4 regions of the Vibrio rumoiensis genome follow, and region 3 is predicted to be linked to each of the others. Evidence: predicted binding sites of a transcription regulator. Region 3 holds the regulator's gene; each other region holds the start of a gene.
What was found. The regulator CRP, encoded in region 3, controls carbon source genes, mostly activating them, when cyclic AMP is high. The targets are predictions, from matches to a motif close to TGTGANNNNNNTCACA.
Positions count from the first base shown of each region.

Region 1: a site for CRP is predicted at 6,969-6,984, ahead of mlc (sugar metabolism global transcriptional regulator Mlc). Genes of this name have one in related genera too.
Region 2: a site for CRP is predicted at 6,408-6,423, ahead of typA (translational GTPase TypA). Genes of this name have one in related genera too.
Region 4: a site for CRP is predicted at 5,092-5,107, ahead of nagE (N-acetylglucosamine-specific PTS transporter subunit IIBC). Genes of this name have one in related genera too.

Region 1 covers NZ_AP018685.1:1,713,892-1,722,170, forward strand. The annotation lists gene topA (type I DNA topoisomerase) at 1-666, opposite strand, end outside; gene VRUMOI_RS07900 (YciN family protein) at 1,014-1,271, shown strand; partial or broken gene VRUMOI_RS07905 (formate/nitrite transporter family protein) at 1,347-1,919, opposite strand; gene VRUMOI_RS07910 (IS630 family transposase) at 1,979-3,004, shown strand; partial or broken gene VRUMOI_RS07915 (formate/nitrite transporter family protein) at 3,013-3,282, opposite strand; gene sohB (protease SohB) at 3,576-4,637, opposite strand; gene VRUMOI_RS07925 (YciK family oxidoreductase) at 4,830-5,588, shown strand; gene mlc (sugar metabolism global transcriptional regulator Mlc) at 5,679-6,893, opposite strand; gene pyk (pyruvate kinase) at 7,152-8,279, shown strand, end outside.
Region 2 covers NZ_AP018685.1:2,610,623-2,618,901, reverse strand. The annotation lists gene VRUMOI_RS11950 (bifunctional diguanylate cyclase/phosphodiesterase) at 1-825, opposite strand, end outside; gene glnG (nitrogen regulation protein NR(I)) at 1,017-2,429, opposite strand; gene glnL (nitrogen regulation protein NR(II)) at 2,492-3,577, opposite strand; gene VRUMOI_RS11935 (DUF4124 domain-containing protein) at 3,754-4,374, opposite strand; gene glnA (glutamate--ammonia ligase) at 4,529-5,938, opposite strand; gene typA (translational GTPase TypA) at 6,597-8,279, shown strand, end outside.
Region 3 covers NZ_AP018685.1:293,685-301,963, reverse strand. The annotation lists gene kefB (glutathione-regulated potassium-efflux system protein KefB) at 1-263, opposite strand, end outside; gene kefG (glutathione-regulated potassium-efflux system ancillary protein KefG) at 278-874, opposite strand; gene VRUMOI_RS01340 (ABC transporter ATP-binding protein) at 1,137-3,044, shown strand; gene VRUMOI_RS01335 (TIGR02444 family protein) at 3,041-3,505, shown strand; gene VRUMOI_RS01330 (YheU family protein) at 3,786-4,001, shown strand; gene VRUMOI_RS01325 (phosphoribulokinase) at 4,093-4,962, shown strand; gene crp (cAMP-activated global transcriptional regulator CRP) at 5,205-5,837, shown strand; gene VRUMOI_RS01310 (aromatic amino acid transport family protein) at 6,118-7,323, opposite strand; gene pyrE (orotate phosphoribosyltransferase) at 7,552-8,193, opposite strand.
Region 4 covers NZ_AP018685.1:1,868,811-1,877,089, forward strand. The annotation lists gene VRUMOI_RS08560 (DUF2788 domain-containing protein) at 1-167, shown strand, start outside; gene fldA (flavodoxin FldA) at 248-775, shown strand; gene fcrX (ferric iron uptake transcriptional regulator FcrX) at 969-1,415, shown strand; gene glnS (glutamine--tRNA ligase) at 1,558-3,219, opposite strand; gene nagE (N-acetylglucosamine-specific PTS transporter subunit IIBC) at 3,416-4,975, opposite strand; gene nagB (glucosamine-6-phosphate deaminase) at 5,249-6,052, shown strand; gene nagA (N-acetylglucosamine-6-phosphate deacetylase) at 6,066-7,202, shown strand; gene nagC (DNA-binding transcriptional regulator NagC) at 7,204-8,279, shown strand, end outside.

The DNA.
Region 1 (8,279 bases), 1.3 Mb from region 3:
AGGGATAAAAGCATTGATTTCACGCTCACGCTCAACCAGTAATTTCACCGCTACCGATTGCACTCGACCAGCGGATAAACCACGTGCCACTTTTTTCCAGAGTAATGGCGAAGCCATAAAGCCCACTACACGGTCTAAAAAACGTCGTGTTTGTTGGGCATTAACGCCATCGATGTTCAATTCGCCTGGAGTTTCAAATGCCTGCTGAATTGCATTTTTGGTGATTTCATTAAAAACCACTCGCTTATAACGTGCATCATCGCCACCGATGATCTCACGAAGGTGCCACGCAATAGCTTCCCCTTCGCGGTCTAAATCGGTTGCGAGATAAATGCAATCGGCATCTTTGGCTAATTTTTGTAATTCAGCGACAACCTTTTCTTTACCCGGTAAGATTTGATAATTCGCTTCCCAATTTTGATAAGGGTTAATACCCATCTTTTTAATTAGGGCGGCTTTATCTTTTTCTTTTTTAATACGAGCCTTTTCTTCTGGGCTCATGCCCTTAGTTGAAATCGCGGCCGCTTTTTTCCCACTGCTTTGACCAGCAGTAGGTAAGTCACGCACATGCCCAACACTCGACTTCACAACAAAATCTTTTCCAAGATATTTATTGATGGTCTTCGCTTTAGCTGGTGACTCTACAATAACAAGAGATTTGCCCATAACTGATTCTAAACATCCTCATCAGGTCGCGTTTATTGACTACGCACGCTGCTTTTAATTAATTGCTTCTTTTTTTACTATCGAGTGAGTTTTAAATAAGATCAACTTGTTTTTTCACTTTTCATACTGAGTGGCTGACATATCGCCAACTTATGTGCAGCGATATCACAAACTCTTTATCGATATTTTGAGAAAAAGAATATTGAAGTTTTTAACGGTGATTACCTATACCAAGCATGCAGTTAGGTATAAACTTTGGTGCTTAACGTGGCGGACAATAACGCCTTATTTAACGATATTCAACCAAACCTTACATTTTTCAATAATGACATTCTAAGTAGGCCACTATGAGTAGTAAAAAAGCCATCTCCGAATTTGAGCTCCTTCTGATCGCAAACCAAGTCATTCAAGAGCATGCCAATTATATGGAAGGAATGCGTGCCACATCAGTGACAGAAAAAGACGATGTATTAATTTTCAAGGGTGAATATTTCTTAGATGAACAAGGATTGCCCACCGAAAAAACCACCGCCGTATTTAATATGTTTAAATACCTAGCACATCATTTATCTAAAGAGTTCACCTTAGAAAATATGCTTCACTAATTGATATATTAAACACTTTAGATAAAAAAATGCCCTAGTCATCGCTAGGGCATTTTTGTGTCATTTCATTATCGATTATTTACGTAGATAAATAGACCAGAACCATAAACCTACAAATACGCTACCACCAATGATGTTACCGATGGTTACTGGAATAAGGTTATTGATGACAAAATCAGCCATGTTTAAATCAGCGAACTGGCTTGCTGTCGTATGAGTCATTTCCCAAAACTCAGCTGGTGCAAAGTTTTTAATACCAATCGCAAATGGAATTTGGAACATGTTTGCGATGCTATGCTCAAAGCCAGATGATACGAACATGGCAACAGGTAAAATCAAAATCAACATTTTATCGGTTAGAGTACGGCCAGCATAAGACATCCAAACCGCAATACATACTAGCAAGTTCGCCATCGTGCCTAGCGCAACTGCAGAGGCAAATGAATGGTGCATTTTATGCTGAGCAATATGCATCGCATTCAGCCCAATACCGCCATGATCACTCATGTATTGTTGAGCCACTAACATGATACCAACCAGCAAAATACAGCCCACGAAGTTACCAAAGTATACTTGAAGCCAGTTTTTAACCAATTGCCCCCAAGTCACTAAGCCGCTCGCTTTTGCAACCACCACTAAGGTTGAACTATACCCGTGATCATTGAAGATGCTTGATTTTATCCTTGAACAGGATCATGCTACCAAACATGAAAATAGAACTTTCCAACCAAAAGAAAAAACAACTTGAACGGATGCACGATTCATCTCGTGACCGTCGAGTATGTGATCGTATCAAAGCTGTCCTGCTTGCTTCTGAAGGTTGGTCTGTTTCTATGATTTCGCAAGCATTGCGAATTCATCAAACGACGGTGACTCGTCATATCAATGACTATTTACAGTCTGAAAAATTAAAACCCGAAAATGGTGGCTCACAAAGTAAACTCAATGCCGATGAAACGATGGCATTAATTGAGCATCTTGCTGAAAATACCTATTTTCATACTCACCAGATTGTTGAGTACGTCCAGAATCAATTCCAAGTGACTTACACTGTCGCTGGAATGAATAAATGGTTACACCATAATGGCTTTTCCTATAAGCAACCTAAAGGTGTTCCACACAAACTTAATCCTGAAGCTCAAGAAGCTTTTATTCAGCATTATCAAGAGCTGAAGCAACTCAATGAACCGATTTTATTTATGGATGCAGTGCATCCAAGCCAAGCGACTAAAATCACTTACGGTTGGATCCGCAAAGGTGAAGATAAAGTAATTGAAACGACCGGTAGCCGTACACGATTAAACTTTGTCGGTGCACTGAATCTAACGGATATATCTACGACAGTGACCGAAAGTTATGAAACGATTGATAGTGAAAGTATTGCCCGTTTCTTTTGGAAACTGAAAAAAGATCATTATCCATTAGAGCAAAAGATTCATGTAATTCTCGATGGTGCCGGTTATCACCGAAGTCAGCTGGTAAAAGATTTTGCCCGGATGCTCAATATCGAACTGCATTATTTGCCCCCTTACAGTCCAAATTTGAATCCAATAGAACGACTGTGGAAGGTCATGCATGAGCATGCCAGAAATAATGTTTACTTCCCGACAAAAGCATCCTTTAAGGATGCAATAAATCTATTTTTTGATGTGACTTTGCCCAAAGTTGCAGGCTCACTGACAACTCGAATTAACGACAATTTTCAGGTTTTGAAATCTGCAACTTCAAGTTAATTGGGTATAGTAAATAATTCACTTCCTGTTACAACGACAAGAATTAAACCAAGGCTAAATGCTAGACCGCCAACAAAATGTGAGAAGCCAGGTGCAACGTCAGCAGTACCGCTGGTTACCGTCGTATAGAAGATAAACGCAATACCAATTTGCATACCAGCAGTCACTGCAAGCATAAAGGTTTTGAAAAAAGATTTATTAACTTTATAGGCACCAGCTGCAGCGGCTTTTTCGGCCATTTCAGGTGGCATTAATGATTCAAATTGATTATTGTCCATTTTCTCTCTCGTAACAATTAGATACAAAATAAGGATGATGGCTGAATATTGCTTTTTAATGTGATCAAATTCAAGCTTTCTAATCATAGTTCAACGTCGGTAAAAAGCTGTTTTCCGATTCGTGACTATTAGTAAAAAATCACAAAAAAGCGCATATCATCGCTTAAAATTAGCATAAAACGCAAAAAACATGGATTTATTCACCACAAAAAAAAGCCCACATGACGTGAGCTTAATTCAATAAAGATTGATATAAATCAGTTCTTATATCGCTACCTAATAATGGGTAGTGATTATAAGATTGGGCGCTGACCTCGTGATATTAATTTAAGCAGCACACTATCGACCGTTTTCGCTGCGCTACCAGAAATTTTATCCGATAACTTTTTCTTACGAACATAGTGCAAAGCTAATACTGATTTTTCTTTAGTTGCCGCGACAATCAAATCATCAGAGGTTTTAATTTCATCCACCAGCCCTAGTTCTAATGCTTGTGTGCCAAACCAATGCTCACCGGTTGCCACTTTCTCTAAATCAAGTTCTGCTCGGTGCTCGCGGATGAAATCTTTAAATAGCACATGCGTTTCTTCTAATTCATGCTTGAACTTATCGCGTGCTTTATCGGTGTTTTCACCAAACATCGTCAGAGTACGCTTGTATTCTCCAGCGGTCATTTGCTCAAACTCAATATCATTCTTCTTCAGCAATTTATGAAAATTAGGAATTTGTGCAATCACTCCGATCGAGCCAACAATCGCAAATGGGGCTGAAACAATTTTATCTGCGACACAAGCCATCATATACCCCCCACTTGCCGCCACTTTATCTACGGCAATCGTCAGTGGTATATTGGCATTTTTCAGACGATCAAGTTGAGAAGAAGCAAGACCATAACCATGAACCATTCCACCACCAGACTCTAGGCGAAGTAGCACTTCATCCCCTTCCTTAGCCACAGAAAGAATCGCCGTAACTTCTTCACGTAAAGAAGACACTTCTTTGGCATCAATACTGCCATTAAAATCTAAAACAAATAAATGAGGTTTACGGCTATCAATCAATTCACCTGATTTTGCCGCTTTCTTAGCTTCTTTCGCTTCTTTTTTATTTTTTTCTTTTTGTTCTTTGTCTTGTGCTTTTTGGCGTGCTTTTAAATACGCCTCGTCATGCAGGTGTTCTTCTAGCTGCGCAACCGTGTCTGTATGCTTTTCTGATAAATCGGTGATCTGTAACTCACCTTTAGCATGGCCACTCTTACCACCTAATACTTTGATACCAACAAACAGCGCAATTACCGCAACGACGAACGTCACGACTTTGGCTAGAAACAGCCCATAATCCAACAAAAATTCCAATATCATTCCCTCAAAACTTGCGGTTTAGTGTATGGTAAGCGAGTTTATATTGATGCTAACCACTTGTTATTTGAAATAGCGCTACATTATTGCATATACGCAAGTGACTTCAAGGTATAGGTGTCGTTATACAGTGATATCTTCAAATAAGATCGGCATAAATGACATAAAGTTAGATAAGGATTTAATACGGTGAATTATTCAGTCTCCCCTTCTGCTCTCGCTGGCAAAACTATTTTAGTCACTGGTGCTGGTGACGGTATTGGTAAACAAGCAGCGCTACACTACGCACAGCATGGCGCAACCGTTATTTTGCTAGGGCGTACCGTGTCTAAGCTTGAAACCACTTACGATGAAATTGAATCTAAAGGTTACCCTCAAGCCGCAATCATCCCGCTGGATATGAAAGGAGCTACCAAGCAAAACTATCTTGATATGGCGGATACGATTTCAGATCAATTCGGTAAACTTGATGGCATCTTACATAATGCTGGCCTGTTAGGTTCAATTACACCATTTGAACAAATAGAAGAAACTGCGTTTGATGAGGTTATGCAAGTCAACGTTAAAGCTCAGTTATTAATGACTCAAGCTTTATTACCATTGATCAAAAAATCAGAAAATGGCCGAATTGTCTTCACATCTTCGACCGTTGGGCATATAGGTAAAGCCTACTGGGCCAGTTATTCCATTTCAAAATTTGCCACTGAAGGCATGATGCAGATTTTAGCCGATGAACTCAGTGATACGCCTGTGCGTGTCAACGCAATTAATCCTGGTGCAACACGCACGAAAATGCGCGCCTCAGCTTACCCGGCAGAAGATACCGAATTACTGAAAACACCAGAAGATATCATTCCCTTATATGTTTACCTCATGGCACCTGAAAGCCAGGAGATTCATGGACAGTGTATTGACGCACAACCAGAGCGTAACAAGCTATTCAAATAGTCCTCTCACTATGATGTTTTAAAAAACAATAAAGTCAGCACTATCGCTGACTTTATTTTTATCCCGAATTTAAGCTTTGCGCTCTGTCTCTTAGCCTTCAACAACCTTTAGCAATAACGAACCATCGTACAATGCTTGTTTAATTAATGCAGCACCAGGCATAGTCGTTTGAGTAAAGAACTTACATTCCACTATAGGGACATCTTTATGAAAAATAGGCAGGCTATATTGCTGTAATGCTTGTTCTATTGCAGGAAATAAAACCGATTTAGCTTTGGTCAAAGCGCCGCCGAGTAAAATTTTTTCAGGGCTAAAGATATTAATCATAATTGCAATGCCTTTGCCTAAATCTCTGCCTAATTTTTCGATCGCCTGCTTTGCAAGTGCATCACCCCTTAATGCTGCAGAACAGATCGTCTCCATCGTAATATTGTTAGTATTTAATGAGGTAGCGACGCCCTGCTCTACTTTTTCAAAGACCGCTTTACATACCGCGTCAGAAGACGCAATAGTATCCAAACAGCCTATTTTACCGCATTCACATAGAGCGCCATCAGGATCCACTTGTATATGTCCCAATTCGCCTATATTTCCATTACGACTATAAGCCAGTCGTCCATTTAAGATAACGCCAGCAGCAACCCCTTGATGATTGCTAATTAAGATTGAGTTGTCCACTTCCTGAGATTGTCCAAACAACATTTCAGCGAGCGCCCAAGCACACGTATCATTAGCAATAAAAACTGGCACACCGGTTTGCGCATAAATTGCAGGACCGAGCGCTAAGTTTTGAATATTAAAATGCGGCATCTGAAGGACTACACCTTCTGAAAAATTCACCAAAGCAGGTAATGTGACCGCAATGCTGGTTATCCTTTCGACTAAATGTGAGTGCTGTACAAAAAAAGACTCAATTTCATCAAGGATACGTTGCTGCAGTTTATCTTGATCGGATGCTTCAATATCAACTTTATAATCGGCAACGACATCACCGCCTAACTCGTGCAAAGCGATAATTAAGTACCCTTTTCCAAGGCGTATTGATAAAAACTGCCAACCCGTATTGTCGGTTTGTAAACCCACCGCCGGACGACCTCGACTCAGTGATTCTTGTACCACCGTTTCATGAATTAAATGCCCTTCCATTAATTCACGCGAAATTTTCGTTATGCTCGCGGGCGCTAAACCACTTAACTTAGATAAATCAATTCGAGAAATAGGGCCAAATTGATCGATAAGTTTATATACACGACCTGTATTGACTTGCTTGATTTGATCAATATGACCAGGCTGAGCCATGTACATAAAGTGCTCCTAATGAAAAACCAGTCGCAATTTTTTTACACTGCGAACTAATTGTGAAGCGCAATGCCACGGTTGCGTGACAGGTATCACGCTTAATTTCTAATTACGCGCTATTCTGACACTTTCAACTGACAAACAGGCATAAAATGAATATGCCCATATACATTTTCAAACAGTATTTTCGAAATAAAGCCATGAAATATCGTTTCAATTAATGGTAACGTAACAATAGTTTTTTAATCATAGATGGAGTTATGCATGTCTCAACGCTTAAGACGCACAAAAATCGTCACTACTCTTGGCCCTGCTACAGATAAAGATAATGTCCTAGAAGATATTATCAAAGCTGGTGCTAATGTAGTTCGGATGAACTTCTCACATGGTTCGGCAGAAGATCATATTATCCGTGCAGAAAAAGTTCGTACTATCGCAGCCAAATTAGGTATCCATGTCGCCATTTTAGGTGACCTACAAGGTCCTAAAATTCGAGTTTCAACATTCAAAGATGGCAAAATCCAACTCAATATAGGCGATAAATTCACCCTTGATAGCGACCTTGAAAAAGGTAAAGGTGACCAATATGCTGTCGGTTTAGATTATAAAGAATTACCAAAAGATGTCGCCCCTGGGGACATTCTTTTATTGGATGATGGACGCGTGCAGTTAAAAGTCACGAATGTAGACGGTAATAAAGTTCATACTGAAGTCACTGTCGCAGGCCCACTTTCAAACAATAAAGGCATTAACAAAAAAGGCGGTGGTTTATCCGCTGACGCCTTAACCGAAAAAGACAAGCAAGACATTATTACTGCTGCGAAAATCAAAGTGGATTATCTCGCCATTTCTTTCCCTCGTAATGGTGAAGATATGCATTACGCTCGCCGATTAGCGCGCGATGCAGGACTTGAAGCGAAGTTGGTCGCCAAAGTAGAACGCGCGGAAACCGTGATCAGCGAAGCAAGCATGGATGACATTATCTTAGCGTCTGATGTGGTTATGGTTGCCCGTGGTGACTTAGGTGTTGAAATTGGCGATGCTGAACTGGTTGGTGTGCAAAAACAATTGATTCGTCGAGCTCGTAGCCTAGATCGTAATGTGATTACCGCCACTCAGATGATGGAATCGATGATCACTAGCCCAATGCCAACCCGTGCGGAAGTCATGGATGTCGCCAATGCGGTTTTAGATGGTACCGACGCGGTTATGCTTTCAGCTGAAACAGCAGCTGGCAGCTTCCCGGTTGAAACCGTAAAATCAATGGCCGAAGTTTGTATAGGTGCGGAAAAAATGCCTTCCATCAACGTTTCCAACTACCGTTTGGATCGTAAGTTTCAATCTGCAGAAGAAACGATTGCTATGGCGACGATGTATTCAGCAAACCATATG
Region 2 (8,279 bases), 450 kb from region 3:
AATTGATAGAGGGTTATGGACTTCCGTTTTTGGTGCATCATCACTGAGCACACTCAGTTTATCTGATGATTCGGATTGAGCGATGAGTCGCTGATCGGCATCAAAGATGAAAATAGAGCGGTTATGCTGATTTTGTTGCTCAGTGAGTAATTGGTTAAACGTTGAAATTTTGATATCAGCAGCAATAACCCCATACAATTGATTAGCTCGCATAATAGGCGTGAGAGCAGAAAGGGTAATATCTTGTTTCTCATCATTATTGATGTAAGGTTCAGACCACATTTGCTTACGTGCGTTGACCACTGGTGCGTACCAAGGACGAGGGTGCATGTTGTAATCTTTGACCTCGTATATCATTTTATCTTGTCTAGTGTGGCCATCAAACACCATTAACGCACCATTCGTTGTCTCATCTTTTAATAGTAGAGATAAAGACTGATCGCCTTCTCTGCGGAACCCATAATAGTAACCGGTTTTATCGATGCCGACATTCAGGGTGTCGAGTTGTGGTAGTTTATCTTTAACACTTTGATATACATCGAATAAAAAGTGGGTTTTATCTTTAGATGTGCTACCAAGCTCATCAAAATGGTGAAGAATAGACTCGCTGAGTGTTGAGCTAATAATAAACGAGGGATACAGAAAGTTGCCCAAATTCGTTTGCACGGTTTGAGCCATTGTCGTTAATTCTTTTTTGCTGATGTCTTCTAAAGTATTTTTGTAACTAATCGATTGAATAACAAAAATAACCGCACTCATTGCGAAGAGAATTAAAGTCAGAGGTAAAATAATAGCAATTCGTAATGTTAAGCGAGGGGCTTTCATGTAGGTCAATGTTTAATAAAAAGACAATGAACAATTATAATAAAAAAACGGTGATCTTGTAGGTATTTTTAATGAAAAGACGCAATTATGCATGCTTCATCAATAATGCATATAAGTTTGTCCGATCGGTATTATAGAGACTGATGTATCATGTGATCTTGATAACATATGACACATCAGTCTAGTAACAATTAATCGACATTGAGCTCTTTTAATTTTCTTGTCAGAGTATTTCTTCCCCAACCTAATAGCTTAGCGGCATCTTGCTTGTGGCCATTCGTGTGGGTTAACGCTGTTTGCAATAAAATACGCTCAAATTCAGGTTGGGCAATATTCAGCAGTTCTGATTCCCCTGCAGATAATGCCGCTCGAGCCCAAGATTCCAACTGTTGTTGCCACGATCCTGTAGAATCATCTTGACCGGTCGTGCGCTTTTCATGGACAAGCTCTGAAGGTAAGTCGTTTGGTAGGACTTCACTACCACTCGCCATGACGGTTAACCAACGGCAGATATTTTCTAGTTGGCGAACATTCCCCGGCCAAGGTAATCGATTGAGGGTTTCAACCGTACTTGGATGTAAGGTCTTCATATCGACCCCAAGTTCATCTGCCGCACGGCCCAAAAAGTGCGATGCCAATTTTTCAATATCTTGGCGACGTTCACGTAATGCTGGAATGTGAACACGAATGACATTTAAGCGATGAAACAGATCTTCTCGGAAGCCACCTTGGTTAACCAGTTTTTCTAAATTTTGATGGGTCGCAGCAATGATTCGTACATCTACACTGACTGGTGCATGGCCACCGACACGGTAAAACTGTCCATCCGCAAGCACCCTTAATAAACGGGTTTGAATGTCTAGTGGCATATCGCCGATTTCATCTAAAAATAGAGTGCCACCATTGGCTTGCTCAAAGCGTCCTTGTCTTACGCTATTGGCACCGGTAAATGCGCCTTTTTCATGACCGAATAATTCTGATTCAATAAGATCTTTTGGAATCGCCGCCATATTTAAGGCAATAAACGGGTTTTTAGAACGAGGGCTATGGCGGTGTAAAGCGTGAGCGACTAACTCTTTACCGGTTCCTGATTCGCCATTGATCAAGACTGAGATTGATGAGCGAGATAAACGGCCAATTGCACGAAACACTTCTTGCATCGCAGGAGCTTCGCCCAAGATTTCTGGCGTCACGGTTTTTAGACTTTCTTCGTTGGTTGTTGAGTGCTTTTGTTCATAACTATGCGTAATGGCCCTTTCAACGAGAGTAAGGGTTTCATCAATATCAAATGGTTTTGGCAAGTATTCAAATGCACCTGTTTGATAAGCATTGACCGCTGCATCTAAATCGGAATGGGCGGTCATGATGATCACGGGTAAATCAGGATGACTTCCTTGCACTTGTTTTAGCAGCGCTAAGCCGTCCATACCTGACATACGAATATCTGAGATTAAAACATCTGGGGTCTCTCGCTCTAATGCCAGTAACACGCTTTCGGCATCGGCGAATGTTTCACATTGGATATTGGCTGATGATAATGTTTTTTCTAATACCCAACGGATTGAGCTGTCGTCATCTACGACCCATACAAATCCTTTACTCATATCCTAATTCCTTGCGCAAGTTCGATAAGTTAAACAACATGTGAGGCCACTCTTTATTGGATTTAAACCGTTTGGATCGGTAGATAAATCGTAAATACGGTATGCCCTGGCCAGCTTTCAACATCAATCTTTCCGTTATGCTGGTCGATAATATTTTGTGAAATAGATAAGCCTAAGCCAGTTCCGCCTTCTCGCCCGCTGACCATTGGATAAAACAAGGTATCTTGTAATTCACTTGGAATACCTGGCCCGTTATCTATGATTTCAATGCGAGCCACGAGCTTATGACGGTGGCCATGAATATTGGCTTGATAGACGGTACGAGTTTTAATCGTAATGGTGCCATCTGGTTGTGACGCTAGAATCTGGGCTGCATTGCTGGTGATATTTAAGAATGCTTGCTCAACCTGATCGGCATCCATCACGATATTCGGCATGCTCGGATCATAATCTCGCTCGATCAACACTTGGTTACCAAATTCTAGCTCGACCAATTGACGTGCTTTTTCTAGTACTTCATGCAAATTGACGGGGATTTTTTTACCCGGCTTTTGTGGGCCGAGTAGTCGATCAACCAAAGCACGTAGACGATCCGCTTGTTCTATGATGATCTGGGTGTACTCGTTTAAATTCGGGTCGGGCAGCATGCGACCTAGTAGCTGAGCGGCGCCTCTCAGCCCACCAAGTGGGTTTTTAATCTCGTGTGCCAATCCTCTGACCAATAGTTTCGCTGCTTGTTGTTGAGCGTGCTGGTTAAGCTCTTGACTTAAGCGGCGTTGTGAGTCGATTTTACGAATTTCGACTAATAGCATTAAGCGTTGGTCATGTTGTGATTGGACAGAAAGTGGGCTGGCGGTGACTTCAAGTAGCATGGGTTTTCCATTAATGACGAAAGTCACGTCACTGTCGGTAATGCTTTGTCCGCTTTGTAATGGTTGCGTAAATAATGCCAAATCCATAGAGGCATGTTGTATTAGCTGAGATAACGCTGTGTTGAGGAGTCGTTTGGCACTTTGTGAGAATAATTGTTCAGCGGCAGGGTTGGCATAATGCACGGTCAATTTTTCATCAAGCAATAAAGTTGCCGTTACCATATTGCCAAGAATAGTGGCAATAAGATCATCGCTTTGGATGGTGTGATTAGTCATTACGCTCAAATCCATTTAATTGCACTAAAAAGGTGCACCTGAAAGTTTCAGTATGGAGCATGATAAAATTGAGCACAAACAAAAATACACGTTTTTATTTTTGTTTTAAGCAGTTACATGAGTATAGCGCTTACTTTTACGACGAATAAGGGCTTATTGCTTTGCTGATCATACTACTACTTCACAGTTGTTCTATGTAGGTGCACTGTGATTGTATTAGATGATGCAATAACCTTGCCGCTTTCGACAACATTGACTGAAAAGGTGTGTGTTCCTCGGTCTATATTGTTTAACTCCCATAACGAGGGCGTTTGAGGTGCACCATAAGGTTGCGTATCCATCATTAATTGTAGAGATTCACCGATTTTTAGCTTTCTGTTGAGCTCAACTTGCACTGTTATGAAGCCTCGATTACTGCGGATTGTCTGATCGTCTTGTAGATTGGCAATCTTAAGCGTGATTTTTTTCTGAGCTTTGGCCGGTTTTGGTGAGTCATCTTGTTTTGTTATTTCGGTGTCGTTTGGTGTGTTATTGCTTTTAGAGTTATCCGTAGAGCTCAGTAGGGCCTCAGTAGGTTGTTTGGCAACTTGAGTGCTATCACCATATTGAGGCTCAGGAGCCGGCGCTTTAATATCTGGCAACGAGACCATTTCTTTAGTGTTTACTTGGGCTGGGGGCGGGCTATCGCTAAAGTGAGTGACACCTTTTTGGTCTGTCCATTTGTAGACTTGTCCTGCGAGAACGGATTGGCCCATGATGAGGTTAAGTAACAATACTGATATAAAGATCCGTTTCATTATGGGTACCGTGTTGTTGAAAATATCTTATCAATAGCTTAATCGATGGCTATTTGACCACAATAAAAAAAAGGCTCACCTGAGAGGCGAGCCTAAAATTTTTATCTGGTTTACACCGTTACAGAATAATTCTGATCAGGTTAACCGGTTTTGATTATACCGAGTAGTATAATTCAAACTCTAATGGGTGTGTTGCCATGTTAACGCGTTCTACGTCTTTTGATTTCAGAGCGATATAAGAATCGATGAAGTCATCAGAGAATACGCCACCAGAAGTTAAGAACTCACGGTCTTCGTCTAGTGCTTTTAGAGCGATTTCTAGTGATTCTGCTACTTTTGGAATCTCAGCTGCTTCTTCTGCTGGTAGGTCGTACAAGTCTTTATCCATAGCATCGCCAGGGTGGATCTTGTTCTTAATACCGTCAAGGCCAGCCATTAGCAATGCCGCAAATGCTAGGTATGGGTTCGCTGCTGGATCTGGGAAACGAGCTTCAATACGACGCGCTTTCGGGCTTGGTACCACTGGAATACGAATCGATGCTGAACGGTTACGTGCAGAGTATGCAAGCATAACTGGTGCTTCGAATCCAGGAACTAGACGCTTGTATGAGTTAGTTGATGGGTTAGCAAAGGCGTTGATTGCACGCGCGTGCTTGATGATACCACCGATGTAGTAAAGCGCTAAATCAGATAGGCCGCCGTACTTATCGCCAGCAAATAGGTTTACACCGTCTTTTGCTAGAGATTGGTGAACGTGCATACCAGAACCATTATCACCAACGAGTGGCTTAGGCATAAAGGTTGCCGTTTTGCCGTAAGCGTGAGCAACGTTATGCACGACATACTTGTAGATTTGAATCTCATCAGCTTTTTCAGTTAGCGTGTTGAAACGACATGCGATTTCGTTTTGACCCGCTGTTGCGACTTCATGGTGATGCGCTTCAACAACTAAGCCCATTTCTTCCATGATTAAACACATTGCAGAACGAATATCTTGAGATGAATCGACTGGTGCAACTGGGAAGTAACCACCTTTCACGCCTGGACGGTGACCTTTGTTGCCTTCTTCATAAGAAGTACCTGTGTTCCAAGCCGCTTCTACATCGTCAATTTTAAAGAATGCGCCAGAGATGTCGTTACCGTATTTGATGTCATCAAATAAGAAGAACTCAGGTTCTGGACCAACAAGTACCGTATCAGCGATGCCTGTTGAACGCATGTAATCTTCAGCACGTTTTGCGATTGAGCGTGGATCACGGTCGTAGCCTTGCATAGTGGCAGGCTCAAGAATGTCACAGCGAATATTTAGCGTTGCGTCTTCTGTGAATGGGTCAAGAACTGCACTTGATGGATCTGGCATCATGACCATGTCAGATTCGTTAATGCCTTTCCAGCCAGCGACTGAAGAACCATCGAACATTTTACCGTCTTCAAAGAAGTCAGCATCTACTTGGTGAGCAGGGATAGAAATATGTTGCTCTTTACCTTTGGTATCGGTAAAGCGTAAATCAACAAATTTAACTTCGTTTTCTGTGATCAGAGAGAGTACATTTTCTACTGACATCTTGGATAACCTCCGGTGTTATTAATACTGTTTGAACGATAAAAGTGATTCAACCCAATGAATCTAGCTTTCAGCGATCTTGATTTAAAAAATAATCAATGATGCTTTCAATAAAGCCAAAATCGTGCCAAAAAAATAAATCCTTAAAAAACAAAAAGATAAAGCTATTCATTCCAATTAAGTGCATTACTGTGCACTTAAATGGTGCTCGATTGCATTGTTTTGGTGCGGTGCGCGCCATTGTGATGCAAACGGTTAAATAACTCCCTCTATTCAGCCGAGAATTGATCGATTTGTCAATGTAAAAGGGTGAGGTTTGGTACAGCATGGTGCGTAAAGCACATTATTTTTTATTTATTGGTCTTGCGGGGGGGAGCGAATCTTGATGCGACTAGGATGGAAAGTCTTTTATACATGAGAAAAACTAAGCCATTTAGCTGATTATATTCATTATTTTTCGATGAAAAGTTGAGATTAGAATCTCAGTTAGGCGAGATTGCTTGACGTGGTTTACACTAAAATGGTCATTTACGGGTAATATTTATCCACTAATGTGACATATTCCTAGGTTTTTTCTTAAAATCTGGTACATTTACGACCGTTTTTTTAATCAAGTTCGCCCAATACTTGGGTGTCTTTTATAAGTGAATCGAATTCCATGACTACTCCACAGATTGATAAGTTAAGAAATATCGCGATTATCGCGCACGTTGACCACGGTAAAACAACCTTGGTTGATAAGCTTTTACAACAATCGGGTACACTTGAATCTCGTGGTGAAGCTGAAGAGCGCGTCATGGATTCAAACGACATCGAAAAAGAACGTGGCATCACCATCTTGGCGAAAAACACCGCGATTAACTGGAATGATTTCCGCATCAACATCGTAGATACCCCAGGACACGCCGATTTCGGTGGTGAAGTTGAGCGTATCATGTCAATGGTTGACTCTGTATTACTTATCGTTGATGCGGTTGATGGCCCTATGCCTCAAACGCGTTTCGTAACACAAAAAGCATTCGCACATGGTTTAAAACCAATCGTTGTTATCAATAAAATTGACCGTCCTGGCGCTCGTCCTGACTGGGTTATGGATCAAGTATTCGACCTATTCGACAACCTTGGTGCAACGGATGAACAGTTAGACTTCCAAGTGGTTTACGCATCAGCACTAAACGGTTGGGCGACACTAGAAGAAGGCGAAACAGGCGAGAACATGGAACCCCTATTCCAAGCGATCGTTGATAACGTTGAATGTCCAAATGTTGATATTAATGGCGCATTGCAAATGCAAGTGTCTCAACTTGATTACAACTCTTATGTTGGTGTTATCGGCGTTTGTCGTGTTACTCGTGGTAGCGTTAAAGCGAACCAACAAGTTGCTATCGTTGGTGCCGATGGTAAGAAGCGTAACGGTAAAGTCGGTACGGTTCTTGGCTATCTTGGTCTTGAGCGTCATGAAGTTGAACAAGCTAACGCTGGCGACATCATTGCGATTACGGGTCTTGGTGAGCTTAAAATTTCTGACACCATCTGTGATGTCAACAATGTTGAGCCAATGAAGCCACTTTCAGTGGATGAGCCAACAGTAACCATGACGTTCCAAGTAAACACTTCTCCGTTCGCGGGTAAAGAAGGTAAGTTCGTGACTTCACGTAACATCCTTGAGCGTTTAGAAAAAGAATTAGTGCACAACGTAGCATTACGCGTTGAGCAAACTGACGATCCAGATAAATTCAAAGTATCAGGTCGTGGTGAACTTCACCTTTCAATCCTAATCGAAAACATGCGTCGTGAAGGTTTTGAATTAGCGGTATCTCGTCCTGAAGTTATCATTAAAGAAGAAAATGGCCAGTTAATGGAACCGTATGAGAAAGTGACTATCGACGTGCTTGAAGAGCACCAAGGTGGCATCATGGAAAACATCGGTATCCGTAAAGGTGAGCTAACCGATATGGCACCAGATGGTAAAGGCCGTGTACGTATGGACTTCGATATGCCTTCTCGTGGCTTGATTGGTTTCCAAACGGAATTCCTAACGCTAACTTCTGGTTCTGGTCTTCTTTACCATACTTTCGATCGTTACGATAACCACAAAGGTGGTACCATCGGTCAACGTCAAAATGGTGTATTGATTTCTAATGCAACCGGTAAAGCGTTAACTTACGCACTATTTAACCTTCAAGATCGTGGTCGTTTATTTACTGAGCACGCTGATGAAGTTTATGAAGGCCAAGTTATTGGTATTCATAACCGTTCAAATGACTTAACGGTTAACTGTTTGAAAGGTAAGCAGCTAACTAACGTTCGTGCATCTGGTACTGATGAAGCGCAAACACTA
Region 3 (8,279 bases):
ATCGGCATACGCATTTGCCAGAGTTTTTTGGGGTTTAACTCAAGGCCAATCAGAAACAGTAATAACACCACCCCAAGTTCAGAAAAGTGCATCACGCTATCAACATCGCTAATCAATCCCATCCCCCAAGGACCAATCACTATACCCGCCAATAAATACCCCAACACCGAGCCTAAACCTAAACGTTGCGCTAAAGGAACCGCGACAACCGCGGCGGCAAGAAATACCACGCCGCTTTCTAAGAAATCAATTGTTGATGCCATAATCCTTCCTTGTACTATTGACTATCTTTCAGTGGATTCAACAACCAGGAGCGATACGTTTGCGCATGTTCAACACGCACCGCTTGCGCTACATTTCTTGCCCAATAAAGAACCAAAGGTTCAACCCAATGCATCTGACACAGTTTTGCGGTTAACTCAAAAGGCTGCAAAATTTGTTCCAAAGGATATTGATTATACCCTTGAGCCGAAAAGGCCTCTTTCGACCCTCCCGTTGTGATCACACTACGCCAGTATTTGTCTTTTAATGCTCGCCCTTTCCCAAAGGCAAACCCTTTCCCTAATACCGTATCCATCCATTCTTTCATTAAGGCTGGGCATGAATACATAAACATCGGGTGCTGAAAGACAATCACATCGTGCTCCAGCAACAAACGGTGCTCTGAAGCCACATCAATAAAGAAATCAGGATAACAGGCATATAAATCATGCACGGTGACATGAGGCAAGCCATGAGCTGCCTTCAATAGCATTTGGTTAGCAATGGAATTATCGGGATCGGGGTGAGCATAAATAACTAAAACGCGCGGTGATTGTGCGCAGTTATCGTCACTTTGAGTTGGCGTGCTTACATGCTGGTTTATATCGGACATCCTGACTCCCTGACATCGATGACTCTCTATTCAAACAAGATATAAAAACCTTGTCTCTAAGCTTTAGGCAAGTAACCTCCTGATTGCCTACCCCTTAAACGATTGAAACGCCCAAAACCGATTCAGTCAATCTTCATCGCGATAAAGCAAAGGGATAAAATCATCATATCGTAAATCGTATAATAATCGACATTTATCCTTGAAACGCCTAATATTCAAGCCGCTGCATTTTCTGATTTTTCATGCCTAAAATAAGACTTCTATGATTACATTTTCAGACATTCAATTACTTCGTGGTGGTAAGCCACTTTTAGAACAAGCTTCAGCCACTATTCATCCTGGCGATAAAGTCGGCCTAGTGGGGAAAAATGGCTGTGGTAAGTCTACGCTATTTGCTTTACTGAAAAATGAATTATCCATTGATGCTGGTAATTTCCAAATGCCCGCACATTGGGAACTGGCTTGGATTGCTCAGGAAACGCCAGCTTTAGAGCGTGCCGCTTTAGACTATGTGATTGATGGCGATCGTGAATATCGTCAATTAGAGCAAGATCTTGCAGCAGCGGAACAAGCCGACAACGGTACCTTAGTGGCTGAGTTACACGGCAAACTCGAAACGGTTGGTGGGTACACCATCAAATCTCGCGCCGCAGAATTATTAAATGGCCTCGGATTTAGTCAAGAACAAATGCAATGGAGCCTAACCCAATTCTCTGGTGGTTGGCGCATGCGTTTGAACCTTGCTCAAGCCCTACTTTGTCGCTCGGATTTACTCCTGCTCGATGAGCCCACCAACCACTTAGATTTAGATGCCGTATTGTGGTTAGAAAAATGGCTACAAAACTACCCTGGCACATTAATCTTAATTTCGCACGACCGTGATTTTCTTGATCCCATCGTGGGCCGCATTATTCATGTTGAAAATCAACAACTCAACGAATACACCGGTAATTATTCATCATTTGAAAATCAACGTGCGCAAAAGTTAATGCAGCAACAAGCGATGTATTCCAAGCAGCAAAAACAAATGTCGCACATGCAAAGCTATATTGATCGTTTTCGCTACAAAGCCTCTAAAGCTCGTCAAGCCCAAAGCCGAATTAAAGCACTAGAGAAAATGGAAAAAGTGCTCCCCGCACAGTTTGATAACCCATTTAGCTTTGAATTTAGAGAACCTGCAGCTCTGCCGAACCCAATCATGATGATGGATCAAGTATCGGCAGGTTACGGTGATAACTTAATACTAGAACATATTCGATTAAATCTCGTTCCGGGTAGCCGTATTGGCCTACTTGGTCGTAATGGCGCGGGTAAATCGACGCTTATTAAATTGCTTTCCGGCGAACTCAATCCACAAAGTGGTGATTTAACCTACTCTCAAGGCGTGAAAATTGGTTACTTTGCTCAGCACCAATTGGAAACCTTGCATCCTGAAGAAACCCCTTTACAACACATGATGCAGATAGCGCCCAATCATACAGAGCAGCAACTACGTGATTACTTAGGCAGCTTTGGCTTTGTCGGTGAGAAAGCGCTCGATAAAGTCGCACCATTTTCAGGTGGTGAAAAAGCGCGCCTCGTTCTCGCCTTAGTCGTTTGGCAAAAACCGAATTTACTTTTGCTCGATGAACCCACTAACCACCTTGATCTAGATATGCGTCAAGCCTTAACCATGGCACTACAAACCTTTGAAGGTGCGATGGTCATCGTCAGTCACGACCGCTATTTACTCCGTGCTACCACCGATGATTTATACCTGGTCGACGCCAAACAAGTCGTGCCATTTGATGGTGATTTAGGGGATTACTACAAATGGCTTACCGAACAACAAAAGCAAGATAAAAAAGACGCACAGCCTGATAGCACGACGGAACCAAGTCAAAATAGCGCCGCAGCCCGTAAAGAACAAAAGCGACTTGAAGCAGAATTACGTAAACAAAGTGCACCAATTCGCAAAAAACTGACACAACTCGAAGTAAAAATGGACAAACTGAGCGCACAATTAGCCGATGCTGAAGAACAACTTGGCGATGTTTCTCTCTACCAAGATGAAAATAAGGCTAAGCTTACCGAAGTATTAACATTGCAAGCCTCCAGTAAATCTCAGTTAGAAGACGTTGAAATGGAATGGATGGCCTTGCAAGAAGAATTGGAATCTCTTAATCAATAATGACGCAATATAACCCTCTGCCTTTAACTTTTGAACGCTTATGGCAATTTAGTTTGCAACATTACGGCGTGCGTGAAATAAAAGAAGCTTGCTTAGTTTTACAGAACCGGCATAAAGGCAAGGTTAACTTAGTCTTATTATTAAAATGGCTCGATGAACATGAATTGAGCCTTTCTGAACAGCAATGGGAACAATTAGATAACGCGATTGAGCGAACTGAAACCCTATTGCAACAATTTCGAGATTACCGCCGCAAAGCCAAACCTCACTTACCTGATACACTTTATCGTGAATCACTGCAATTTGAATTACAATTAGAACGCCAACAACAATCCGATCTTGTTCATTGTATTAATCATCTTGATCTATCATCAAGAACGAGCCAACCAATGACTCATCTTTATTGTCAAAAACTAGGCGCGCCACACCTGTCAGCCATTTTTTATAAGATAGAAAATTAAAGGCTAATCTTCATGCCATCTACAAAATATATTCCCTTACTTCTGGCCAGTTTCATCACCCTACAAGCAATGGGTCTACCAATTAAAATCGGTGATGCATTGGGTTAGGACAAAGGAACACTAAAAGCGTACCGCTAAGGCACCACCTCTAGTGTTTGGGTAGATAATCATCCTTACTTGGGCGATAACGCTGCTGACTTCACCATGCCACTTGGCTATCGCCAACCTATTTAACCTCAACTGCAATTCTTTAGAATCTGTGGTTTTCTGGAGCTCATAAATGATCATTCCATGGCAAGACATCGATCCTGATACACTCGATAACTTAATCAAAGAGTTTATCCTACGTGAAGGTACCGATTACGGTATGCAAGAAACCTCGCTTGAAACCAAGATCAAACAAGTGAAGGGACAACTAAAATCAGGCAGTGTCGCGATTGTTTTCTCTGAACTGCATGAGAGCGTCGATATCAAATCCATCAATGAGTTGAGCTAGTGAAAAAGCGGTCAAATGGTGCCGCTATTTATTCTTGTGGATCATTCATCTACACTATCTCTCAATATTTAAGTCGAAAGAAAGGATTATCATGTCGGCAAAGCATCCCATTATTGCAGTAACGGGTTCATCAGGTGCAGGAACGACCACCACCTCAGAAACCTTCAGAAAAATGTTCAATATGATGGGCATCAAAGCCTCTTGGGTTGAAGGCGATAGCTTCCATCGCTATACACGCCCAGAAATGGATGTCGCGATCCGTAAAGCCAAAGAGCAAGGTAAACACATCAGTTACTTTGGCCCTGAAGCGAATGACTTTCCCGCTCTAGCTAATTTTTTCCATCAATTTGGCAAAGAAGGTACGGGTAAAGTTCGTCGCTACTTACACAGCTTTGATGAAGCCGTTCCTTACAATCAAATGCCTGGCACTTTCACACCATGGCAGGACCTACCTGAAAATACCGATGTTCTTTTTTATGAAGGCTTACATGGTGGGGTGGTCGATGGTGATGTTAATGTCTCCAAACATGTGGATTTTTTGATTGGCATGGTGCCGATTGTTAACCTTGAATGGATTCAAAAATTCGTCCGTGATACTCGAGACCGTGGACATTCACGTGAAGCGGTGATGGATTCAATTGTGCGCTCAATGGACGATTACTTAAATTACATCACGCCACAATTCTCCCGCACTCACATTAACTTCCAACGTGTACCCACCGTTGATACATCCAATCCGCTTAATGCCAAAGGCATACCGAGTTTGGATGAAAGCTTTGTGGTGATCCGATTGCGTGGAATTAAGAATGTTGACTTCCCATATCTGCTCGCAATGATTGAAGGTTCATTCATGTCACGTCATAACACACTTGTTGTGCCGGGCGGTAAGATGAGTTTTGCGATGGAATTAATTATTCAGCCGCTACTCCATCAATTAATCGAAACAGGAAAAATCGCCTAAAAGTGTTACTCAGAACACACTTAGTGCCGACTCTGTGACATTGAACACGGTTTAATCCCCTAAAACCCCACACTTAGCCGATCAAAGTCAAGAAATCCGCTCTAGAAAGGGGTAGTATTGAAGGGCGACTGCAACAAAGTTTGTAGCTATAACAATTAACACCTATTCTATTTGACCAGTTTAGCCGGTCTCAGGATGAATGACTCAAAACTGAGCAAGCCTTGTAGAGGAAGTAACAAATTATGGTTCTAGGTAAACCTCAAACTGACCCAACATTAAAGTGGTTTCTATCGCATTGTCACATCCATAAGTACCCATCAAAAAGTACTTTGATTCACGCAGGCGAGAAAGCAGAAACCCTTTATTACATCGTAAAAGGGTCCGTGGCTGTATTAATCAAGGATGAAGAAGGCAAAGAAATGATTTTGTCTTACTTGAACCAAGGTGACTTCATTGGTGAATTAGGCCTATTTGAAGAAGACCAAGAGCGTACTGCTTGGGTTCGAGCCAAATCACCTTGTGAAGTTGCTGAAATCTCATTCAAGAAATTCCGTCAACTTATCCAAGTTAACCCAGATATTTTGATGCGTCTTTCTGCACAAATGGCAAAACGTCTGCAAATCACTAGCCAAAAAGTAGGTGACTTAGCATTCCTAGACGTAACCGGTCGTATCGCTCAAACGCTACTAAACCTAGCGAAACAACCTGATGCAATGACGCACCCAGACGGCATGCAAATTAAGATCACTCGTCAAGAGATTGGTCAAATTGTAGGTTGTTCACGTGAAACGGTTGGCCGTATCTTGAAGATGCTAGAAGAGCAAAACTTGATTTCTGCCCACGGTAAAACCATCGTGGTTTACGGCACGCGTTAAGCATTACATCGCGTTTAGCAGAGTTACAAAATTAAAAGCCACTGAATGATAAGTTCAGTGGCTTTTTTAGTATTCGAGTTTCGTTATTCGGGCGCTACGCTGCTTGTGGATCGAAAAAGATGAGAGCCGAGAGCCGAGAGCCGAGAGCCGAGAGCCGAGAGCCGAGAGCCGAGAGCCGAGAGCCGAGAGCCGAGAGCCGAGAAGATTGTGCAGCGAGACAAACTAATGTCAATAATTCTTTCAGCTCCCGAGCCTAGCGTCCTAGACACGAATATCGAAATTACCCTATTGCCGGCAACATCCCAAGGCTGATCATAACTTGAACTGAAATAATCACCACACCAACGGCAAGTGTTAGCATTAAGGCTGGCGTTCCACCGGAAACGGTAAACGACTGAGTCTCTTGGTTTAGGACTCGAGAACGCATCACCATCGCAACCGGTAATAAAATGGCTAAAATCGCTAACGCAATCGCTGCATAACCTAAGGCCATAATAAAACCTTGTGGGTAGAACAGCGCAAAACATAACGGTGGTACAAATGTCACTAGTGCAATACCAACACGGCCACCTTTGCTTTGATTCTTATTTAAGCTGTCACCTAAAAATTCAAATAAGCCTAAACTCACACCAAGGAAGGAAGTGATTAACGCCAAGTCGGCAAAGACAGAAACGACTTGTGAAATCACCGAGCTATGAATCACTTGTGAAAGCGTGCCCACTAAAGCGGTAACATCACCCGCTTGTGAAAGCGTGGCTTGTTCAACCACACCGAGCGTGGCCAGCTGCCATAAGATGTAGACGACTAGCGGTAGTAAAGAACCGAAAACCATCACCTTTTTCAATGCTTGCATATCAAGGTTCAAATAACGCACCACCGCAGGGATGCTACCGTGAAAACCAAAAGAGGTAAAAATCACAGGCAATGCAGCAATAATCAAGCCTTTCTCTAATGGCATATTAAGTAGATGAACCGCTTGAATATTGGGCGTTAAGAAGAACAACATCACGGCCATCGCAATGAGCTTGCAGGTAAATAAAACTCGGTTAACGCGGTCGACCGATGAGGTACCAAACGTCACAATCGCAGCAATAATGATGGTGAAAATCAACGTACCGATACCATTAGATACATCAATAGCAAACCAGTTATGTAATTTTTCATTAAACTGACCACCACCGCCCGCGATGTAAGCGGCACACAGTGCATAGAAAAGAAAGAGCATGGCAAAAGTCGCCACCCATTTTCCTTTGTCACCCAAAAATTGTTTCGCTAACGTGTGTAGAGTGGCATCGTAATCAGCATGTTGGTGCAGCTCTAACATGAGCAATGCGGTATAGGCCATTAACGCCCACATCCCAATCATAATGATTAAAGAAGTGCTAAAACCTAAGCCTGCCGAAGCAATTGGCAAGGCCAACATACCTGCGCCAATCGTAGTGCCAGCAATAATCAAAGTACTGCCAAAAACCTTTGAGTTACTCATGAGTGTGTCTTTTACCTAGTGGAATATTTAGCTGACACATTACCATTTATCAGAAGTAAATCGAGGTGAAAAGTCGAGATATTGATTAAACATTCGACAAAATTGACTTGGAATGGGGTTTTATTGGTGTGTATAAAAATAATTACACATGTAAATAAAAATAAACCCAGAGAGAGATTCCCTCCAGGTTTTGACATCATTGGCTTTCAAAGATTGAAATAATAAAGCTTAAATGCCGTATTGCGCACGGTATGCTTTTACCGATTCAAGCTGCTCAGCATTACCACCTTGCTCTTCAAGGTACGTCACAAGATCGCCGAGGCTAATGATCGAAATCACTGCACAACCAAAATCTCGTTCTACTTCTTGAATCGCCGATAACTCACCTTTGCCTTTTTCTTGGCGATCGATGGCCACTAAAACGCCTGCTAGATCAGCGCCATTGGCTTTAATGATTTCCATCGATTCACGAATCGCGGTACCGGCTGTGATCACATCATCCACCAGCATAATGCGACCTTCTAACGGGTTACCCACCAGATTACCGCCTTCGCCATGATCTTTGGCTTCTTTGCGGTTAAAACAATAAGGCGTATCGATATCGTGATGATCGGCAAGTGCTACTGCTGTCGTCGTTGCAATCGGAATGCCTTTGTACGCAGGGCCAAATAACACATCAAATTCAATACCAGAATCAGCCAAAGCTGCCGCATAAAAGCGACCTAAGCGCGCAAGATCACGACCAGTATTAAACAAACCCGCATTAAAGAAATACGGACTAGTACGGCCAGACTTTAAAGTAAACTCGCCAAATTTAAGAACTTGTTTCTCAAGGGCAAACTCAATAAATTCACGTTGATATGCTTTCATAAAATATCTCTATTTGGTCCCTAGTTTCTAGTGTCTAGTCCCTAGAGGGTTTCATCTTCAATTTCAGCTGTAACAGACTCAAATTG
Region 4 (8,279 bases), 1.2 Mb from region 3:
CGTCATTATTTTTATTGATTGGTTTAGCCATCAAAGATGTTTTAAAACAAGGTAATGTTCCCGTTTTTGGCCGTCGTATTGTATGGCTTGTTCTATTTTTAGGTTGTGCGGGCTTTGTCGCGAAAGGGTTAATCCAAATAAGCTGGGAAGGTACAGGCTTAGGCTAAAGCCGTGCAGCTATAACGTATACTTTTTTAATTAGATTGATACCGGTATTTCCGGTAGTAGACATATAGGTAATATTTCTATGGCAAGTGTAGGACTCTTCTTTGGTAGCGACACGGGTAATACTGAAGCGGTTGCGAAAATGATACAAAAAGAACTTGGCAAACAACTTGTACACGTACAAGACATTGCGAAGAGCAGCAAGGAAGATATTGATAATTTTGATCTATTACTGCTTGGCATTCCAACTTGGTATTACGGTGAATCCCAATGTGACTGGGATGACTTTTTCCCTGAACTTGAAGCAATAGATTTCTCAACCAAACTTGTCGCTATTTTTGGTTGTGGTGACCAAGAAGATTACGCAGAATACTTCTGTGATGCGATGGGCACAATTCGTGATATCGTTGAAGCGAAAGGCGGTACTATCATTGGCTATTGGCCAACGGAAGGTTATGAGTTTGAAGCTTCTAAAGCATTAGTGGATGACGACAACTTCATCGGCCTATGCATTGATGAAGATCGTCAACCTGAATTAACCGATGAACGTGTAAAAGCGTGGTCAAAACAAATTTATGATGAAATGTGCTTGGCAGAATTAGCTGATTAATCAAAATTTTGTGATGTATGGAGATACCTCCACTGTGAGGTATTTTGTTATCATCACTCTAATGCTATAGTCATTTTAGATACATTTTGACAACATATAATGAAACGCAGTGAACTTGGTCGTGTAGTTCGAGTCATATTTACTGATGTCATTCATGCTTTCTGTTCAATGCAGAATCTCACAGGAAAGAATAATGCCAGATAACAACCAAGCTCTAAAGGAAGCAGGTCTTAAAGTCACCTTACCTCGTTTGAAAATTTTAGAGGTATTGCAACAACCAGACTGCCAACATATCAGTGCAGAGGATTTATATAAAAAACTGATCGATCTTGGTGAGGAAATTGGTCTTGCAACCGTTTATCGTGTTTTAAACCAATTTGACGATGCTGGTATCGTAACTCGTCATCACTTTGAAGGTGGAAAGTCTGTTTTCGAATTATCGACTCAGCACCATCACGATCATCTAGTATGCCTAGATTGCGGTGAAGTTATTGAGTTTTCTGATGACGTTATTGAAGAACGTCAAAGAGAAATTGCCGCTAAGTACAATGTTAAATTAACTAACCATAGCCTTTACTTATATGGCCGTTGTGCTAACGGAAATTGTAAAACCGACACCAATGCACATCAAACTAAGTAAAACTAAGCCAAATTAGCTTTAAGCTTACCAATAAAAAAACGCATCTCATTTTGAGGTGCGTTTTTAATTTATACAAAACCAAAATTAACGAAATAAACCAATAAGGTGAGAGACTTCCCACCTTACATAAAGATATTGCTTATTACGCGTCGATCTTGGCCCACGTATCACGTAAACCAACGGTACGATTAAACACTAAGCTTTCTGGTGCCGAATCTTTTGAATCAATACAGAAATAGCCTGTACGCTCAAATTGAATACCCACACCTGCTTCTGCGTTTGCTAAACTTGGCTCAACAAATGCTTTCTTAACAACCAAAGACTCAGGATTAATTGTCGCAGCAAAGTCATCCGCAGCGGCTGGGTTTGGTACAGTGAAAAGTCGTTCGTATAAACGAACATCCGCTTCTAGACCTTTTTCAGCAGACACCCAATGAATAACACCTTTGACTTTACGGCCGTCAGCAGGGTTTTTACCTAATGTATCAGGATCGTAGCTACAGAAAATAGTAGTCACATTACCTTCTGCGTCCTTTTCAATGCGATTAGCTTGGATCACATAAGCACCACGTAAACGCACTTCTTTACCAAGAACTAAGCGTTTGTATTTCTTGTTGGCTTCTTCACGGAAATCATCCGCTTCAATCCACACTTCACGTGTAAAAGGTACTTCACGATTACCCATTTCAGGCTTATTTGGATGATTAGCAATCGTCAGAACTTCTTCACCTTCAAAGTTTTCAATAATTACTTTGACAGGATCTAAGACCGCCATTGCGCGAGCAGCATTGTCATTTAAATCTTCACGAATACACGCTTCTAAAGAACTAAACTCGATCATATTGTCTTGTTTAGTCACACCAATGCGTGAACAAAACTCACGAATAGAGCTAGGAGTAAAGCCACGCCGACGTAAACCAGAAATCGTTGGCATACGAGGGTCATCCCAGCCGTTAACCAATTTTTCTGTTACTAATTGGTTTAGCTTACGCTTAGACATCACTGTATATTCTAAGTTTAGACGGCTAAATTCGTATTGATGTGGTTTCGTATCAATAGTGATATTTTCCAATACCCAATCATACAAACGTCGGTTATCTTGGAACTCCAGTGTACATAATGAATGAGTGATCCCTTCTAACGCATCCGAAATACAGTGAGTGAAGTCGTACATTGGGTAAATGCACCACTTATCTCCCGTCTGATGATGGCTAATAAAGCGCACACGATAAAGAACAGGATCACGCATAACGATAAATGAAGATGCCATATCGATCTTCGCACGAAGACAAGCCTTACCTTCTTCAAACTCACCGTTACGCATCTTTTCAAATAACGCTAAGTTTTCTTCAACGCTACGGTCACGATACGGGCTATTTTTTCCTGGCTGTTTTAACGTACCACGATATTCACGAATTTCATCAGGCGTCAGCTCATCAACGTAAGCTAAACCTTTTTCAATCAACTCTACCGCGTAAGCATATAGCGCATCAAAATAGTTAGATGAATAGCAAATGTCGCCATCCCAATTAAAGCCTAACCAATTTACGTCTTGTTTAATTGATTCAACGTATTCAATGTCTTCTTTCGCTGGGTTGGTATCATCAAAGCGAAGGTTACACTTACCCTGGTAATCCTGTGCCAAGCCAAAGTTTAAGCAAATAGACTTTGCATGGCCAATATGCAGATAGCCATTAGGTTCTGGTGGAAAACGCGTATGGATTCCAGTGTGTTTACCATCCGCTAAATCCTTATCAATAATTTGACGGATAAAGTTAGATGGTCGAGCCTCAGCTTCACTCATCGATAGTACCTCAATAAATATAAGAGTCTTTTTATAATTAGGGCTAATGATCCACAATTCTAGCCCTTTACACAACTAGAAGTAGTATTTTCTTTGTTAAAAGCCTAAAAAGAAGCCCAAAGAGTCATAATTCTATTTTTTAGAATAAAAAAAGGCTCCACATAGGGAGCCTTTCTAATCAACGGTGTAGATTTACTTACGGTAAAACAACATCCGATAAGTCATCAGAAGCTGGAATTTCTTTCATCTCTCCAGCAACGATTTCAGCTAATGGGCCGAGAATAACTTGTAGGTTATTTTCACCTAACTTAACAACCCCTTTAGCACCAAGCTTTTTCAACACGGCTTCGTCAACAATAGAGCGATCTTTCAATGTTAAACGTAAGCGAGTGATACAAGCATCAATCGTTGTCACGTTACCATGGCCACCAAGAGCTTTCAGGTATTGACGTGCAACCGCACCAGAAGGTTGCTTTGATTTGCTTGCAGGAGCGGCAACTTCTTCGTCTTCACGACCAGGCGTTTTCATGTTGAACGCACGGATTAAGAAACTAAAGATAAAGAAGTAAGCTGCACCGAATGCTAAACCAATAATCAATAATGTCACAGGTTTCGTTGCTAGACCCCAGTTCAACACAAAGTCGATAAGACCTGCTGAGAAACCAAAGCCATGCAATGTACCAAACATGTTAGCAACCACTAGAGACAGACCCGTTAATACGGCGTGTACCGCATATAGGCCTGGTGCTAGGAACATAAACATGAATTCTAGAGGCTCTGTGATACCCGTTAGGAATGAACAGAATGCAACAGAGAATAAGGCACCAGCAACTTGACCACGACGCTCAGAAGGAGCCGCTAGGTACATAGCAAGCGCACCACCAGGTAGACCAAACATCATGATTGGGAAGAAACCATTCATGAATACCCCAGCCGATTTATCGCCGCCAAAGTAACGGTTTAGATCACCGGTTTTAATGGTCTCTTTCACACTATCAACCACTGCTGTGATTTCTGGTGTTACTGCATTTTTGAACGTAAAGGTATGCTCTTGACCAACCACTAATGTCTTCGCAATCGCTGGGTCTACACACAATTGATGAATATTAGAGAATGCACCCGTTGCCGTTACCATGATTTCTTGACATGAGCCCATACCAAACCAGAAGTAAGAGTTCAGTACGTGGTGAAGGCCAACAGGAATCAACGCACGGTTTAAAGTGCCGTAGATAAACTGACCAACTGCACCAGAAGTTGAGATACCATGAGCTAAAGTATCAAGACCGTGTTGGACCATAGGCCAAACAACGCCAAACACTGCACCCGCAACCACAGCAACCAAGCCCGCCATAATTGGAACTAAGCGGCGACCAGAGAAGAAGGCTAACCATTCAGGCAAACGAGTAGCGTGGAATGCGTTATAGCAATGTCCTGCAATGATACCTGCAAAGATACCACCAAAGAATGACATATTAACGTCAGCATTAATTTGTTGCGCTGTTGCAGTTAAAACGAAATAAGCAACGGCACCGGCTAAACCAGCCGCACCCGCACCATCTTTTGATAAACCAATTGCAATACCTAAACCAAAGAGTAAAGGTAACTGGCTAAAAATCGCATTACCAGCCGATGCCATAAATGCAATATCTAACAGGTCAGGTTGACCCAAACGAAGTAAAAGCGCCGCAACAGGTAGTGTTGCAATAGGTAGCATCAACGCTTTACCTAGTCTTTGTGCGTATCCAAGTATATTCACCGTAATTCCCCCCTATAGGATTTGGTAAAATTCGTATTACTTATTTTTCTTAAAAAATTTAGTACAGCGACAGTCTATGCAATTAATTTTAGTCCGCAAATTAAAAGCCTGTTATTTGTGATCTTTATCAAGAGTTATTTGCCAGTTTGCGTAATTCTTGTGAAGGATTTATCTTATTTAGACTAGATAGTTTTCAAAACTTATTTTATCATGCAAAATAATGAAATAAATGTCCTATTATCCATTTTTGTTTATGTCCTATAGAGGTGTACTGTGAGACTCATTCCACTCAATAATGCAAATGAAGTTGGCCTATGGTCAGCACGTCATATTATCAATAAAATCAATAAGTTTAACCCAACTGAAGACCGACCTTTCGTTTTAGGCTTACCGACAGGTGGGACACCTCTAAACACATACAAGCAATTGATTAAACTTCATAAAGATGGCGAAGTAAGCTTCAAGCACGTTGTCACCTTTAATATGGATGAATACGTAGGATTAGCCTCTGATCATCCTGAATCTTATCGTTCATTCATGTATGAGAATTTTTTTCAGCACATTGATATTCAAGAAAAGAACATCAATCTATTGAACGGTAACACCGATGATCACGAAGCAGAGTGCAAACGTTACGAAGATAAAATTAAATCGTATGGACGCATTAATTTGTTCATGGGTGGTGTGGGTAACGACGGCCACATTGCTTTTAACGAGCCGGCTTCATCATTATCATCACGTACACGTATCAAAACTCTAACCGAAGATACCCGTATTGCAAATTCACGCTTTTTCAATGGTGATATTAGCCAAGTACCTAAATATTCGCTAACTATTGGCGTTGGTACTCTACTAGATTCTGAAGAAGTTATGATTTTGATCACAGGCCATAATAAAGCACTTGCTTTACAAGCTGCGGTAGAAGGCTCAGTCAACCACCTATGGACAGTATCGGCATTACAACTTCATGCTAAATCCGTCATTGTTTGTGATGAACCTTCAACTCAAGAACTTAAAGTAAAAACGGTTAAGTACTTTAAAGAGTTAGAAGCTGAAAACATTAAGAATTTAAAATAAGAGGATGCCAACTATGTATGCTCTGATAAATGCAAGAATCTACACTGGTCATGACGTACTTACAGAGCATGCCGTGATAGTGGATGCAGGTAAAATTCAATCTATTGTAAAAATGGATGATTTACCAAAAGAGATCAAGACACAAGATTTACAAGGGGCAAATCTAAGCCCTGGTTTTATCGATCTACAACTTAATGGTTGTGGCGGCGTGATGCTCAATGACGAAGTCACCGCTGATACAATGCAGATCATGCACAAGGCCAACTTGAAATCAGGCTGCACTAGCTTCTTACCAACATTAATCACTTCATCAGATGAAGATATGCAGCAAGCAATTTCTGCTGCTCGCGAATATCAACAACGTTATCAAAATCAGTCTTTAGGCCTGCATTTAGAGGGACCTTATCTCAACGTTTTGAAAAAAGGGATTCATCGCCCTGATTTTATTCGTAAATCCGATGATGAGATGATCCAAACGATTTGTGATAATCACGATGTGATCGCAAAAGTAACCTTAGCACCTGAACAAAATGCACCAGAGCATATCCAACGCTTAAGAGATGCCGGCATTGTTGTCTCTATTGGCCACACTAACGCAACCTATCGAGAAGCTCGTCAAGGTTTTGCTAACGGCATTACATTCGCTACTCACCTTTTCAATGCGATGACTCCGATGGTTGGTCGTGAACCCGGTGTGGTTGGTGCCATCTATGATACATCTGAAGTATATGCAGGTATTATTGCTGATGGCTTCCATGTAGACTATGCCAACATCCGAATTGCTCATAAAATCAAAGGCGATAAACTAGTATTAGTGACGGATGCCACAGCTCCAGCAGGAGCAGACATGGATCACTTTATTTTTGTTGGTAAGAAAGTATATTACCGAGATGGTAAGTGTGTTGATGAAAATGGCACACTTGGTGGTTCAGCTTTAACCATGATTGAAGCCGTGCAAAATACGGTTGAACATGTAGGAATCGCTTTAGACGAAGCACTGAGAATGGCTACGCTTTATCCTGCCCGCGCAATCGGTGTAGATAGACAGCTTGGCGAAATTAAACCAGGTATGGTGGCAAACCTGACTGTGTTTGATCGTGACTTCAATGTAAAAGCGACGGTTGTTAACGGACAATACGAGCAGACATAGAATGAATGGCGGACAAATTGGTAATGTAGATTTAGTTAAACAACTTAACAGCGCAGCTGTATATCGTTTAATCGACCAACAAGGTCCAATTTCGAGAATACAGGTTGCCGATGTCAGCCAATTAGCGCCCGCCAGTGTCACAAAAATCACTCGCCAACTACTTGAGCGAGGGTTAATTAAAGAAGTAGCACAGCAAGCCTCAACCGGAGGTCGACGTGCTATTTCTTTAACGACGGAAACCTCTCCTTTTCACTCTGTTGCAATACGCTTAGGCCGTGACTATATCCAATTAAGCTTGTATGACTTAAGTGGCCACGAATTAGCCAATCATCATGCTTCATTCAAATATGATAAACAACAAGACCTTCTTGATGGTTTAGTCCTTCATACTCAAGCTTTTATCAATCAACATAAAAAGATTATCGAGCAATTCATTGCTATCGGTGTAACACTCCCAGGCCTTGTTAACCCAGAAACCGGGATTGTGGAATACATGCCCAATACCGAAATCGATAACCTTTCTTTAGGTAAATTACTCAGCGATACATTTAACGTTGAAACTTTTGTTGGCAATGATATTCGTGGTTTGGCACTGGCAGAGCATTACTTTGGTGCCAGCCGTGATTGTCAGGACTCCATTTTAGTCAGTGTTTACCGAGGCACAGGTGCAGGCATTATTGTAAATGGTCAAGTCTTTTTAGGCTCTAACCGAAATGTCGGTGAAATCGGCCACGTTCAAATTGAACCATTGGGTGATCGATGCCAATGTGGCAATTTTGGTTGTCTTGAAACCATTGCTGCTAACCCTGCTATCATCGCTCATGTTCAATCACGATTAGATCAAGGTTTTCCATCTAGCTTGTCTAATATTGACAATTTAACCATGAGCACCATATGCGATCATGCAAACCAAGGTGATGAACTTGCCAGCCAAGCCCTTATTCGTGTTGGACATTATTTGGGTAAAGCGATTGCGATGACAGTGAATTTATTTAACCCACAAAAAATTATTATCGCTGGTGAATTAGTCAAATCGAAAGAAATCATTTTTCACGCGATACAACGAAACATTGAAAG